2 regions of the Sulfitobacter sediminis genome follow, and region 1 is predicted to be linked to the other one. Evidence: riboswitches for the same ligand, from Rfam matches in the RefSeq annotation. Region 1 holds a riboswitch; the other holds the start of a gene.
What was found. A riboswitch is a leader RNA that binds a small molecule or an ion and turns the genes downstream of it on or off. The one in region 1 is predicted to bind S-adenosylmethionine.

Region 1 (7,077 bases):
CGAGATAGCTCAGCGCGCAGGCCACGGTGAGCCACAGGTAGATCACCGAGATCTGCGTGGCGATCTGACCGGCGCGGGGGAGGATTTTGCCAAAGGTATCAAAGCCCTCGGATTTGAAGATCTGCATGCCGCCGACCTTCAGCTCGGGCAGGAACACCATGGCCACGACGATGATACCGACACCGCCGAGCCATTGCAGGATGCCCCGCCACAGCAACAGGCCCTTGGGCATCGTGTCGAGGCCCGAAAGGACGGTGGAGCCCGTCGTGGTCAGCCCCGACATGGCCTCGAAAAAGGCATCGGTGAAATCCGAACTTGTCTCGCCCAGCATGAAGGGGATCGCCCCGAAGACCGGCAAAAGCAGCCACACACCTGAGGTCACAAGGAAGGTCTGCTGGATCGTCAGTCCCTCGCGCACGCCGTTCGCGCAGGCCAAGGCGATCATGCCGCCGGAAAGTGTCGTGATCAGGCTGGCCTCGGCAAAGACCATCCAGTGGCCGCGCCCCTCGGCCACGTCGACCAGCATCGGCAGGATCATGGCGACCCCAAGTACGGCCACCAGCAAGCCGCTCACATATCCGACAGGGCGCAGGTCCAACATGCCAGAAGCGTTGGCGCGGCCCCCGCGCGGTGTCAAGCGATCACGCATGGCCAAGTGACCTCCGGACATGGAAACGGCCCGACCGGGGTGCAGCGCACCGCCGGAAAGCCGGGCCGTTGTTCAGCGATTGACGCGGGTCAGAGGTAGTAGATGTCCGCAAAAACGTGAAAGACGATGTCCTCGCGCTTGATCTTGATCTTTGCCAGCTCCGCGTCCGACAGGGCTTGCAACTGATGCACTTTCCTGACGCGCGCGTTCATGCTGGCGTTTTCCGCCATCCGGGCCATGATGCCCGAAAATGCGCCGCCGATGGCGGCAAGGACGTTGCGGGTCGCGGTGATCTCGCGGCTCAGAACGCCGGCGGGACTGGTGGTGTCGAAATAGGCCATGACTGGCTCCTTTGGGTACTTCGGTTCCCCTCCCCGCTGCATGAAGTAGGCCCGCCAACCCGCGATGAGTACAGCCAAATATGCATAGCCGCCCCGTCCCTGTTGCAGGGCTCCAAAGACCGTCGATCAGGATGAGCACAGGAAAAAGGGCGTTCCGAAGTGGAACGCCCCTCTCTGGCAGTTCAGTCTTCTCCCGGGTCTCAGCCCACGTGGAATAGCGTGTTGAACAGTTTCGGATCGATGCTGTTCATCTCGAAGGTCGGCCCCTCGGTCAGGATCGAAATCGCATCGTGGCTGTGCAGGCTTTCCTGGTGGCTCGCGATGACGCGGAAATCACCCACGCGCGGCTCCTTCTGAAGTTGCTCGCAGAAGAGACGCGCCGCGTCCTCGACAAAGATCGGATTGGCCGCGTTCAGCTCCGCAAAGGCCTGTTCGTCCTCACGCTTGACCATCACCTGCGTTTCCGTCGGAACGGCGCGGCGGCAGACGTCGATCAGGTCCTCGAACCACAGGCACTTGCTGTCGGGGTCGATCACCGCCGAGATCCGCGCAACCGAACGCTGCGAATGCGGCGTCGCCAGCTGACCGCGTGTGGCGCGGGCGTGCTCGGACAATTCCAGCGAACATGGGCAGGTGCTGGAATAGACATAGTCGAGGTGAATGATCTTCTGACGCACGCCATCCTTCTCGATCAGTTCGAGGGCGACGTCGTAATACTGATACCCCGACAGGCCCGACCGCAGGCTCTCGATCTTCATCGGGAAAGAAAAACGCATCTGGATGCGCGCATCCATGCTTTCGAGGTCCGCCTTGTAGTCATCCAGCGCGGATTCGATCACATCGAAGCTGAAGGTCCGCTCCGCGTGCTTGTAAAAGCTGCGCATGATGCGGGACATGTTGATGCCCTTCTTGTCCGCTTCAAGGCTGACGGAGCCGGTGATCGACGTCTCGAGCGTCAGATCGCCGTTGTCGCGGGTGTGAAAGCGGATCGGGAGGCGGAAGTTGGAAATGCCCACATGCTGAATCTGCTTCTTAGCACCCCGGATCAGGCTTGATGGTCCGTTCTGCAGGTCGGGCAGCGTGCGCTTGTAGCTGTCGCCCACCGCGAAATCCGCAGGATAGGTGCGGTTGAATTCCGGGTAGGCTTCGCTGGTCGACAGCAGGCGCGCGACCGCCGGGTCCAGCGCGTCCATCTCTTCCTCGGTCGCCCCTGCGGCCCAGGCCTTGAGTGTTTCAAGGGCGTCTCGGGCCTCGGAACGCTCCGGTGCTTTCTTGACGGAAGTGATCGCATTCATGGGTAAGGCTCCCCTTATCGGTGTGCGACACTTAGTTAGGGTGCCATTTCAGGATTCCCAATTAAGATATCATATAGCCCCATTTTGTCGCAGCAAGCGCCTGCAAAACCGACATTTTCAGTGGGAAAGCGCCTGCATGAAGTCGCTCAAAAGATCGTGAGCGTCCTCCAACCCCACGGAAATACGCACCAATCCCGGCGTGATGCCCAGTGCATCCTTCTGGTCGTGCGGCAGCCGCTGGTGGGTCGTGAAGGCAGGAGGCGTCAGGATCGTCTTGGCGTCCCCGAGGTTGTTGGAGATGATCCCCACCTCACAGGCATTCAGAAACTTATACGCCGCCTCCTTGCCGCCTTTCACCTCGATGGCCAGCATGGTACCGCCTGCCCCCATCTGCCGCTGCGCCAGATCGTGCTGCGGATGGCTCTCCAGCCCGGGATAGATGACGCGGCTCAGCTTCTCATGTCCCTGCAGCGCCTCGGCCAGTTTCGCCGCCGTCTCGGTCTGGGCGCGTACCCGCAGGTTCATCGTCTCAAGCCCCTTGAGCATGATCCAGGCGTTGAAGGGGCTCATGGAGCCGCCGGTGTGTTTCATGTAAGGCTCGATCGTCTTGCGGATCATCTCACGCGAGCCGAGGATCACGCCGCCCAGCGCCCTGCCCTGCCCGTCGATGTGCTTGGTAGTGGAATAGATCACAAGGTCCACGCCCTGCTCTGCCGCCTTGGAATAGACCGGCGTGGCAAAGACGTTGTCGCAGATGACCAGCGCGCCCTGCGCATGGGCCAGTTGCGCCACCCCTTCCACGTCCACCAGTTCCAGTGTCGGGTTCGAGAGCGACTCAAAGAACACCGCCTTGGTATTAGGCCGGATCGCGGCCTCCCACTGGTTCAGATCACTGCCATCGACGAAGGTCACCTCGACGCCGAAGCGGGGCAGGATTTCCTCGGCGATATAGAGACAGGAGCCAAACAGCGCGCGGGACGAGACAAGGTGATCGCCCGCCTTCAGGACCGACATCAGCGCCCCGTTGACCGCCGCCATGCCCGACGCCGTGGCAAAGGCGTCCTCGGTGCCTTCCAGCGCGGCGATGCGCTCCTCGAACATCGCGACCGTGGGGTTGCCGTAGCGGGCATAGATGAACTCGTCCGGACCCGCTTTTTCGAACCGGGCCTCGGCCTGTTCGGCGGTCTCATAGACAAAGCCCTGCGTCATGAAGATCGCCTCGGAAACCTCGCCATACTGGCTGCGGCGAATGCCTGCGTGCACCGCCTTGGTGGCCTTGTTCCAGTCCTTGCTCATGTCGTTCATCCTTTTCCCCCGGCGCGCAGGCCGGGCAACAAAAAACCCCAGACGCGGTCAAGCGAAAGGGGTCTTTCATCCTGACCTTTTAGCAGATTGTTTAACGTGGCCCGCAATCCGGTAACAAATCACCACGCCCGATGGATTACGCCTGTCCTGCGCTTTCGTCAATCCGGCACCTTGGCATCGCGTCCATTTGCGCCATCATGGGTCAACTGAAAGGAACCGCCCATGAATGCTCCCATTGATCTATTTTATTGGCCCACGCCCAACGGCTGGAAAATCTCCGTCGCGCTGGAGGAAATGGGCCTGCCCTACACCACGCATGCGGTCAACATCGGCAAGGGCGACCAGTTCGACCCCGACTTCCTCAAGATCGCGCCCAACAACCGCATGCCCGCCATCGTGGACCCCGAAGGCCCGGACGGCGCCCCGATCTCGATCTTCGAGAGCGGGGCGATCCTGCAGTACCTCGCCCGCAAGACCGGTCAGTTCTGCGGCCGGACCGAGCGCGAGCGTGTCGCTGTGGATCAATGGCTGATGTGGCAGATGGGCGGCCTCGGCCCCATGGCCGGTCAGGCGCATCATTTCCTGAAGTTCGCCAAAGAGGACATCCCCTACGCCAAGGACCGCTACCGGAACGAGACCGCACGGCTTTACGGCGTGCTCGACCGGCAATTAGCGCAGAACGAATACGTGGCGGGGGATTTCGTCTCGATCGCGGATTTCGCGATCTGGGGCTGGGCGTCATTGTGGGAAGGGCAGCAGCAGACGCTGGAGGACAAGCCAAATATGGCGCGCTGGCTGGAGGCAATGTGGGCGCGGGACGGGGTTCTGCGCGGTCGCGCCCTGATGGCTGAGAAGCGGCCAGGGTTTGCGGAGGATCCGGAATTGCAGCAGCGCCTTGCGCGGCTCGGCTAAGGGTTCGTCCCCGCGGGGACAATGAACGCTTTTCTTTTGATGTCAGTGCTTTGTGCTGAATTAACGCTTAAGTAGGAAATTTCAGGCCCTACATCTCCGTTGCGCCGATTTCTTCAAAGAAATCGGTCCGGACTTTTCAAAAAATCCGTTCAGCTCTCCCCGTCTTCCGTTTCGGTATACTTCTCCAGCGCCACGATCTGCGTCCAGAGGAACAGGAACATCAGGATCGGGAAACCAAAGGTCTCGATCTTGACCCAGGCATCGGTGGACATGGTGCGCCAGACCACCTCGTTCGCCACCGCAAGTGCGAGGAAGAACAGGGTCAGCCGCCGGGTCAGCAGCATCCAGCCTTCGTGTCTCATCGGGATCATCTCGCCCATGACGTAAGCCAGGTAGCTTTGGCGGCGCAGCAGACCGATGCCAAGGATCACCGCAAAGAAGGCGTAGACGATGGTGGTCTTCATCTTGAAGAACCGCTCGTCGTTGAACCACGCGGTCAGCCCACCGAAGAAGATCACCATGAAGGCGGTAAATATCTGCATCCGGCTCAGCTTGCCCGTCTGCCACCACAGCATGCCCATCGCCACCAGAAGGATCGGCACGAAGATCAGCGTCGCCACGATAAAGCCGCTGTATTCGGTCCCGCCAAAGGTAAAGACATCATCGCGGATGCGCAGGTAGATCAGGAAGAACACGATGGGCGGGCCCAGTTCCAGAACCTGCTTTAGGATCGGGTTGATCTCTTTGCCGCTGTCGCTGTCAGGCTTGTCCATCGTGCGCTCCTTCATCCGCCCACCTCAACTATCACAGCGCCCGCCGCGATCAATGCCATGAGCGCCAAGCGGCGGGGACCCACGGTTTCTTTCAAGAATAGCCAGCCGATGGCAGCGGCAAAGACCGTCGAGGTCTCGCGCAGCACCGCCGCCTCGCCCACCTTGTCGAGGCGCGTGGCCATCATGATGGAGCCGAAGCTCATAAATGCGATCAGCCCGCCGATCACCCCGCGCGTCATCAAAGGGCCAAAGGCGGGCGGGTCGATCATCCCGCGCCAGCGGTGCAGCGCGACAAGCGGCATGACGATGCCGTCGATCATGAAGAACCATGCAAGGAAGGTGAAAGGGTCCGCCGTGGCGCGGATGCCGTAGGCGTCGTAGGTGGTGTAGAGCGCCACGAAAAGCCCGGTCAGCACCGCCAGGGCGAGGGCAAGATTCAGCGTGTCGCGCTCCGAGACGAGGAAGATCATGTTGTAGACCGCAAGGCCGAAAATACCCGAAAGCAGGACGGCAACGCCCAGCCATTGGGTGCCCGTGAAGGTCTCGTTGAAGATCAGGTAGGCCCCGATCACCGCGAATAGCGGACCGGTGCCGCGCACCACCGGGTAGACGACCGTATAGGCGCCCTTGGTATAGGCCCAGGCCTGCAGGACCTTGTAGACCGTGTGAATGACGAAAGCGCCTGCGAAGATCAGCCACATATGTGGCTCGGGCCAGGGCACCACGAAGAAGGCAAAGGGCGCGGCCATGACGCCGTATGAGATGTCAATGGCCCCGCGCGTGAGCCAGGGGTCGTGCCGCCCCTTCTGCATGGCGCCAAAGACCGCGTGCAGAAAGGCCGCAAGGAGCGCCAGCACGAGGGCGAGCCGGTGCCCCGCTTCGGTCCCTTCGATGGAGAGAAGCCAGTCGGTCACCGGCGCGACGCCAGCAGGATTCGGAAAGCAGTCACCTCAGCGTTCGTATCCCACCAGCGCATCCGCGAATTCCTGCGGATCGAAGGGCTGCAGATCGTCGATCTGCTCCCCCACGCCGATGGCGTGGATGGGCAGGCCGAACTTGTCGGCCAACGCCACCAGCACACCGCCCTTGGCGGTGCCGTCAAGCTTGGTCATGACAAGGCCGGAGACATCCGAGATCTCCTGAAATACCTTGACCTGATTGAGCGCGTTCTGACCTGTCGTGGCGTCGAGCACCAGAAGCGTATTGTGCGGCGCACTTTCGTCCTTCTTGCGGATCACGCGCACGATCTTGGCCAGTTCCTCCATCAGGTCCGAGCGGTTCTGCAGCCGCCCCGCCGTGTCGATCAGCAACAGGTCCGCCCCGTCGGCCTGCGCCTTGCCCATCGCGTCGAAGGCAAGGCTGGCCGGGTCGCTCCCCTGTGGCGCTGTCAGCACCGGCACGCCCGCGCGGTCGCCCCAGACCTGCAGTTGCTCCACCGCCGCCGCGCGGAAGGTGTCACCGGCGGCGATCACCACCTTCTTGCCCGCCGCGCGGAACTGGCTCGCGAGCTTGCCGATGGTCGTGGTCTTGCCCGAGCCGTTCACGCCCACCACCAGCACCACCTGCGGCTTTTTCGGGTAGAGCGGCAAGGGGCGGGCGACCGGGTCCATGATCCGGGTGATCTCGTCGGCCATCAATTCCTTGATCTCGGCCACCGACAGCTTCTTGCCGAAGCGGCCCTCGGCCATGTTGGCCGTCACCCGCAGAGCAGTATCGACGCCCATGTCGGCAGTGATCAGCAGCTCTTCGAGCTGTTCCAGCATGTCGTCGTCAAGCGTGCGGCGCACGACGGTCTTGGGCGC
Region 2 (7,077 bases), on a different contig from region 1:
ATGCCAAAAGTAAGTTGAATTAAGACCACGACAGAAAATGGTTGGGCGCATACTGAGAAATGGGTGATTTCAAGAAGTCGAAAAAGTTCGTCTTCAAAGGCATGACAACCGCGGACTGACCGCCAGGAGAAGCGGAGTGCACCGCGCCTTCGGATGTTTTGCCATCGTTCAATGGCAAGATCCTTTATCTTGCGGCGCTGTAGGAGCTCAAACATCTGGCATGCCCAAAGCTTCGTGGGCCAGTCGCCAGAGCTTCTATTCTTGACTATGCCGCCCCGGCTGGTTCCCAATCCCGACAACTTTGGAACTGGTTATGGAGTATTTTCGATGCGAACACCTGCAGTTCGCCCTGTCGATCGGAAGGCCGACTCATTAAACAAGCACGCCCATTACCTGTTCTTGATTAACCCGGATTCGGGCAAAACCAGCCTTTCAACAAAGAAGAACCTGGTGGCGCAGGTATCAAAGCATGTGAATGCGAGAACGCTGATTAGTGAGTCTGAAAGCCATGCGTCACAACTTTCAAGAGATGCGATGATGGCCGGAGATACTGTTGTCGCTTGTGGCGGCGACGGATTTCAAAATATCGTCGCGCAGCAGGCTGTAGAGACGGGTGGAGTGATGGCGATCCTGCCATTCGGGCGGGGTAATGACTTTGCTAACTCGTTGCAAATTCGAACCATCAGAGACGCTGAAGATGCGATCAAGAAGGGCTCAGTCCATTTCGCGCGATACGTAGATGTAGAGTTTTCGGACTATTCGAGAATTTGCCTGACATGTGCAGGAGTAGGCTTGCTCAGCGAGGCAAGTTTCAGGGCCGCAAGATTGCCACTGCTGAAGGGGAAGCTTCTCTACACGGCCGCCGCGCTGATCAGTTTGATGAAGCTGAGATGCCACCATTATGCGCTGACATTGGATGACAGTGAAACAATCGAGGAATTATTGATCTTTATTGGAGCGGCATCTGAGTATACCGGCGGCGGCATACACATAGCGCCACAAGCCACGTCAAACCCGGATAAGCTGAATGTTCTCTATGCAACGAGTCTTGGAAGAGCCGCTGCAGTCGGACTTCTGATGAAAGCTCTGTCCGGGAAACATCTGACCCATCCCAAGGTAAGAAATCAGTTTCATCAGCGGTGCCGGGTCACATGCGAGCCAAACAGTTTCTGGGCCTCGCTGGTCTATGGAGATGGAGAGCATCTTGGCGATCTGCCGGCCAATCTGCAGATCGGTAGCAAACCACTCCGGGTGCTTGTGCCCCATGCGATAAGCTAAGGCGCCGGTCTCGTACTCCCTGTTTGGCTGCTCCACCCGCGTTGCCGCTATTTGGGACCAGCTAAGCGAAGGTCCGCTTTTCGCATTTTGTGGCACTGCGTAAGCCCATTATGCTTAGTTCATAGACTGTGATCTGAATTCGACAACAGACGCCAATGAGCATTCGCATCTCATGGAGCGAAGTATCTATTCTGACATACGGTCTGTATAGAAGCTGCGCAAATCCCGCAAAGTCTCCCGTGAAACCACCCCCCGCTTACCCAGTTCCGTCAGTTGCTGTTCAACAACTTCATGGGTTGTCCATGGTGGATTGATTTCATTCGAATGCCAGCGTGCCCGTATCTGGTTTTTGGCGTTTTCAAGATAGCTTTCCGGGAGCAGGTGTGATGCGTTGGAATGAATAATCCTCCTGCCCAGTTGTTTCAGCCTTTCATCGCCGAGGCTTTCAACAATCTCAACGCGCTGCGCCCAATCAGATTTCTGGAAGTCGCGGAGCGCGCGTTTGTCATCGCCTGAATAGAAACCTGAGTAGATCCGTTCTTCGACGTGCTCCGGCTCTTCACGGTCAACAAACCGCCGCGCCAGCGCAGCACCGACCCTCGAACGGAAATCCGGGTGCGCCGCGACAGCGGATGCGGCTGCGATCCAGTCTGGTTTGGGGTTTTCGACCGGGAAGAGGTTCGGGACCTGGTTGGCGGACACGGTGCGGATAAGTTTTGGTGAACCGGACACAGCGCGGTCGAGTGTTGCGTCGTCTGCTCCAAGCAAATCAGCCGCATTGCAGGCGTCGAGGTCAAGAAAGGCCAGCGCGTTGGGGTTATCCGGGATTTTGCCCGCGTAGACGCCGTAATATGACCTCGGTGGCGCTGCGCCAAAGCGCAGGATCAGCCGCATTGGATCGCCTCGCTGAAGGTCCTCGATGACCGTTGCCTTGTCTCGGTTGTGCAGGCAGCGCTCGTAGACTTCCGGTGTGCGGTGCTTCAACAGCGACAGGATATGAAGTGTGGCTCTGACGTCGCCCAGAGCATCGTGTGCATTGTGCTCGGCGAAACCATTGGATGGCGCCAACCGATCAAGCCTGAACGTCGAACGACCGTTTTCATCAGTCGGCCACTCGAGCGCCTCAGGAGCGAGTTCGCGCACGGCATAGACCATCTGCATAACATCCATGCGGCTGTTTCCGCCGGTTTGTGTGAGATAGAGATCCGGGTGAAGGTTCTGGTAGAACATCTGCCGCATCACATTCTCATCGAAGTTGATCGAATTGTATCCGACCCACGTGGCCGACGACCAATCCATTATCGTTTTGGCAACCGCCTGGGAAAACCCGAACCATGTGTCCAGCGAGGCATCCATAAGAAGTTCGGGTGTCACGCCGGTTATCGCCAAGGCCATAGGAGCGGGCAGGATGTGAGGCTCCAGACGACAGCGCAGGTTGCGGCGATCCACCTCACGCAAGTCGTCGTCAACCAGGAGCGCCGCAAACTGCAGGGGCTGATCGAATGCGGGCGAGGTTCCTGTGGTTTCAAAGTCGTAGAAAGCAAACATGTGCGCTCATTCTGGTTTCAGATGATCCGGATTGCCAGTAGCACGATTAAAGATCAGCGCACCTGATGGGAGATTTAGTGTTGCTGTTATTGGTGGACCCGCAGCCACTCGAGCGACAAAGTATTTTGGCCCGGGCGGGCTTCATATGAAACAAGTGGTCCATCAAGTCCTGCCGAATAGTCGAGGCAAAGTGCATTTTTCGCCTGAAGCACGGGATTACCTTGCATCCAGTAGTGTCCGAAAAAGACGGGTGGAGCATCGCTTGGATAAGCCGAGGTAATTATTCTGTCGGGTAGTTTCTGATCAGGGAGTTGCTCAGGTTTCGGAACTGAGATTGCTACGTCACGCCATGAAGTCACGTTACTGTCCCACCATTTCCGACGTACCTCCGTTCGGTGGTGATCACCTTTGTCGACAAAAAAGTAACCGTCGGGCAGCTGAAGTTCTGGGCCCTTGAGAGCCGTCTCGACCAGTTCGAACAACACATCTTCTTTGGCTGCAGCCCTGACCAGTTGTCCCTCAGACAAGACTCCTCTCGTCGTTTGTTGTTTCAACTGTCCGATACCGGCTTCGTCCCAGCAGGCATGAACCGCACGGAAACCGTCAAACTCAAGATAGAGAGGAAGTTCTTTCATCCAGGCGATGGCTTCGCTGGCCTCAGGTGATCCCAAAGGGAACTCTTTCAGAAAGGATGCATGCTGAGCGATATTTTTTTCAGAGTGTGCTCTGAGCGGACCGGTTTCATCAGCGGTGTGAAAATGTATCGCGTTCAGTTCATGGTTACCCATGACTGCGAAGGCGGTGCCGGCTTCGATCATACCCCGCACAATATGGATCACTTCGCGGTTGTCCGGGCCACGGTCGATAAAGTCCCCAAGATAGATGACATGACGCCTGGGGTCGCTGTGGCGCCAGGCACCGTTTTTCTCGGAGTAGCCGAGATCGCGCAATGCGGCTTTCAGCTTTGTTGCCTGACCGTGAATGTCGGGAATGATATCATACATTTGGCTTTGGGCCTCGCTGGTCGGGTCGCATCTCAGGGCGCGATGTTGGTGTCAATTGCGAGCCAGGTTGTCCGGGCCGCTACTGCAGAAGTAATGAGCGGAATGCACCACTCACCGTCGAGCTTGGCGGTTGCGTAGCGCGGTGTTGTCGGATGTTCACCAAGCTCAAGGCCCAGATCGGGAATCCGGGCGCCAAACGGCCCCGCAATCTCGTCCCGAAACAGATCGTAGAGAAAATCATGGGCTTCGGTTTCAGGCCTGTAGTTAGCATGCCAAGTCTGAAAGGCGGGATCTTCGATACAAGTGGGTTCGAAAAGTTCATCTTCTGCAAACCACCCCTCATCGATCATCCGCCAATGGTCCCGCTGCTGTAGCAGGAGGTCTGTCCCCGGTCCGAAAGCTCGCTCGAGAACGTCTGACCTGATCAGCTTCTGCGGTGTTTCCGGTCCGTCGCTAAACAGAACTAGCCGACCTTCATCGGCTCGTTTTGCGAAGACGGTGCGGACCCTTGGCAGTGCTTTCAGGGGAAGGCACTCACTTTGTTCAGCAGATGCCTCTGCAGCAAACGGGCTGGATGCCGTTGCTGCCGTTGTGACAATGAATTTTCTACGCGTGATCATGACGGTCTCCTTCTAAGGGACCGGCAGGGCAATAGCTTGTGGATGGGGCCAACCCTTTCGTTGCCGATCTGGCCGCATCCCCTTTCGGGCTACCACCTTGCCGGGTTGGGCAGGTTGGTGGGGACACTTGTCCCACTCTTGATGCAGCTATGGATATAAACGCGAAGCAATATACGTTCAAGGCCGCAACCTTTGTTACTCTTGGGGGTAGGGGATCGGTTTGGTTGCTTGGCCGAGACTATCAACGGTCTGTTCAAAGCCGAGGTCATCCCGCGTCGGAGGCGCTATCAGCAAACTGAGAGCGAATCCTAAAGCAATCGATGGGCTTCTTAGGGCGACCCATGAATTCCGCAAATATTGCATTCGCTTGCCACATTGCTACTCTTCAAAATAGAAATTCCATCCGAACATCCGAAGAGGTGTTGCGGTGTAGAGAGCAGCTATATGTCGGAAATGAAGAATCCTCACGTTTATCGGATGGCAAGATTCCTACCATTCGATCCGTCCCACGACCAGATTTATGAAGAATATCAGGTAGCTGGTGACACTCTCAACCTAGATACTGTCGCATATAACTATGTTCTCGAAGCTGCCAATACTGGCGCGCATGTAATCGTCCTAACCGGCGATGCAGGTCACGGGAAAACGCACCTGTGCCGGAGGATCATCGAGAGCTTCCTAGGGTATGGCGAAGAGGAAGCGAGAAAGCTGATCAACGAGGCGTGCGATGGCAGGCAAGTTATCTACGCGAAGGAGGGTGTTTCAGCAAATCTCGGGCTACGCATCTTTAAGGACTTTTCAGAGTTCTCACCGGAGATCGCGGCGAACCTGGTCGAGGAGTCCAACAGTGACGAGGCTGTAACCATCATCTGCGCAAATGAGGGAAGATTTCGCGCCGTTCTTGCCTCGGACCAGGCCGGGCACTATTGTGCGCAGCTTCTGAATAGCTTCGAGGCGTCCTTCGAAAATGGCAAGGCCAGCCAGGATGGGCGCGTTCATATCGTCAATCTCAATCACCAGTCCACTGCAGCCGACGAAGACGGTCTCTCGCTTGGAGACCGCGCGATCCGTGACTGGACTTCTGGTACGAGGTGGAGAAGCTGTGGCGAATGTGACGCTCGAGAAGCTTGCCCAATCAACCGCAACAGAGAAATGCTTTCAGAGCGCGTCGACGAGGTTGCGGCCGCTACGAGAAAGACAAAGCTGCGACTCCTGTTCGCCACGCTGGAGCGAATTGGCTACGTCATAACCATCCGCGACATGCTCATGGCATTTGCATATCTTCTGACAGGGGGCTTGAAGTGCGAGGACGTCCACAGGATGAGACGCGGCCGAAAGAAGTGCTGGCAGCAGGCCTACGCATTCTACAATCTCGCCTTTGAGGCCCCCGACACGCTTTCGAAAGAGCAGCTGAACCGTCTGCCGCTTATGCAGCAGCTTCCGAAACTCGATCCCGGACGGCGCGCTATCCGCGAAATTGACGAGCGTATTGTCAATGAACAGGAGATTTTCAAACACGGGCAACTGGATCTGCAGTTTCCGGCACCGCCAACTTCAGATGAAGATTTCATCGATGCTGCGGACGGTATTGACGAGATTATTGGAGACCCCCGCAACAAGAAGCAGCGTGCTGATGAAGCTGAAAATGTCTCGCAAGTCGTAAGGGCTCTCAGGCGCCGGGCATATGTCGACGGGATCGGCAGACAAGAACTCGATATGGCACACCTTGGCTTTCCCTATGGCGCTGACTTCTTGGCAATTGTCCATGACCAGTTGGACAACGCGGAACGGACCCTTTTGAAAAGAAAGGTGATCGCCGGTTTGCACCACATTCAGGGTCTTCAGTTTTCACAACAGACGCCAATACTCCACCTCGTCGATCCAGCATTTGGGCGTTCCATGTCCGGAACGGCAATACTGGCTGCCAGGATAAAACCGGCAAACGTTGACCTACTCAGACTTTCAGAAAAGTGGGGAAATAGCGAGGACGTCCCGCATCACGTCAAGTCGAGCGTGGACTGGATTGACCGCCACGTGGTCCTGCGGGTCATCGACAAACAGGACGACGCTCACGATCTGCTAATGGATTTGATGACGTTCGATTGCATTCTCCGAGCGGCTGCTGGCCACGTTCCGACCAAATTCTACGAGCACGATATTCGACGTGTCGCCAGTTTTCTGGGCCGGATTGCGCAGTCCGCACAGGCAAGCTCCGACCAGATCAATCTGATTAGAGACGGCCTATCGAGCACGATCTCAATCGATGGAACCACCATTCAGGTCGGCGCCGGGGCCTGATCAAGGGATAGATTTGAAAATGCAGGACGAAATCAATCAAACTGTCCGAAAAGGTCCAGAAGTTTCTCGCGAACTGTTCGGAGGCGTCCTCGATTTCGATGCCGCCGGACACTACCCGGGACTTGAGCTTCTGAACTTTATCTTCTGCGGACAAGGCGGAAATAGGCTCCCATCATCAGACACTGTGCAAATCATTCGCCGATCGCACGATTTCGGGAGGCGGCTGGTCTGGGATAGCAGCTTCAAAGATGATCAACGACGGCATGATGTACTGCTCGACGACAATTCCGCTGAAGAGACCCTGCGAGAACTTCTCCGCTGCTTGCAAC

Region 2: it holds a riboswitch for S-adenosylmethionine, as region 1 does, so the genes downstream of both, AB2B41_RS19645 (hypothetical protein) here and metZ (O-succinylhomoserine sulfhydrylase) in region 1, are expected to answer to the same signal.

What each region holds. Positions count from the first base shown of each region.
Region 1 covers NZ_JBFNXX010000003.1:172,849-179,925, reverse strand. The annotation lists gene AB2B41_RS05375 (TrkH family potassium uptake protein) at 1-601, opposite strand, end outside; gene AB2B41_RS05370 (DUF1127 domain-containing protein) at 739-990, opposite strand; gene folE2 (GTP cyclohydrolase FolE2) at 1,191-2,285, opposite strand; gene metZ (O-succinylhomoserine sulfhydrylase) at 2,403-3,581, opposite strand; SAM riboswitch at 3,650-3,726, opposite strand; gene AB2B41_RS05355 (glutathione S-transferase N-terminal domain-containing protein) at 3,813-4,502, shown strand; gene AB2B41_RS05350 (inner membrane-spanning protein YciB) at 4,652-5,275, opposite strand; gene AB2B41_RS05345 (EamA family transporter) at 5,287-6,189, opposite strand; gene ftsY (signal recognition particle-docking protein FtsY) at 6,226-7,077, opposite strand, start outside.
Region 2 covers NZ_JBFNXX010000022.1:19,028-26,104, forward strand. The annotation lists gene AB2B41_RS19625 (hypothetical protein) at 1-23, shown strand, start outside; gene AB2B41_RS19630 (diacylglycerol/lipid kinase family protein) at 328-1,278, shown strand; gene AB2B41_RS19635 (exonuclease domain-containing protein) at 1,465-2,826, opposite strand; gene AB2B41_RS19640 (metallophosphoesterase) at 2,913-3,830, opposite strand; gene AB2B41_RS19645 (hypothetical protein) at 3,863-4,450, opposite strand; SAM-I-IV-variant riboswitch at 4,497-4,600, opposite strand; gene AB2B41_RS19650 (hypothetical protein) at 4,895-6,748, shown strand; gene AB2B41_RS19655 (hypothetical protein) at 6,768-7,077, shown strand, end outside.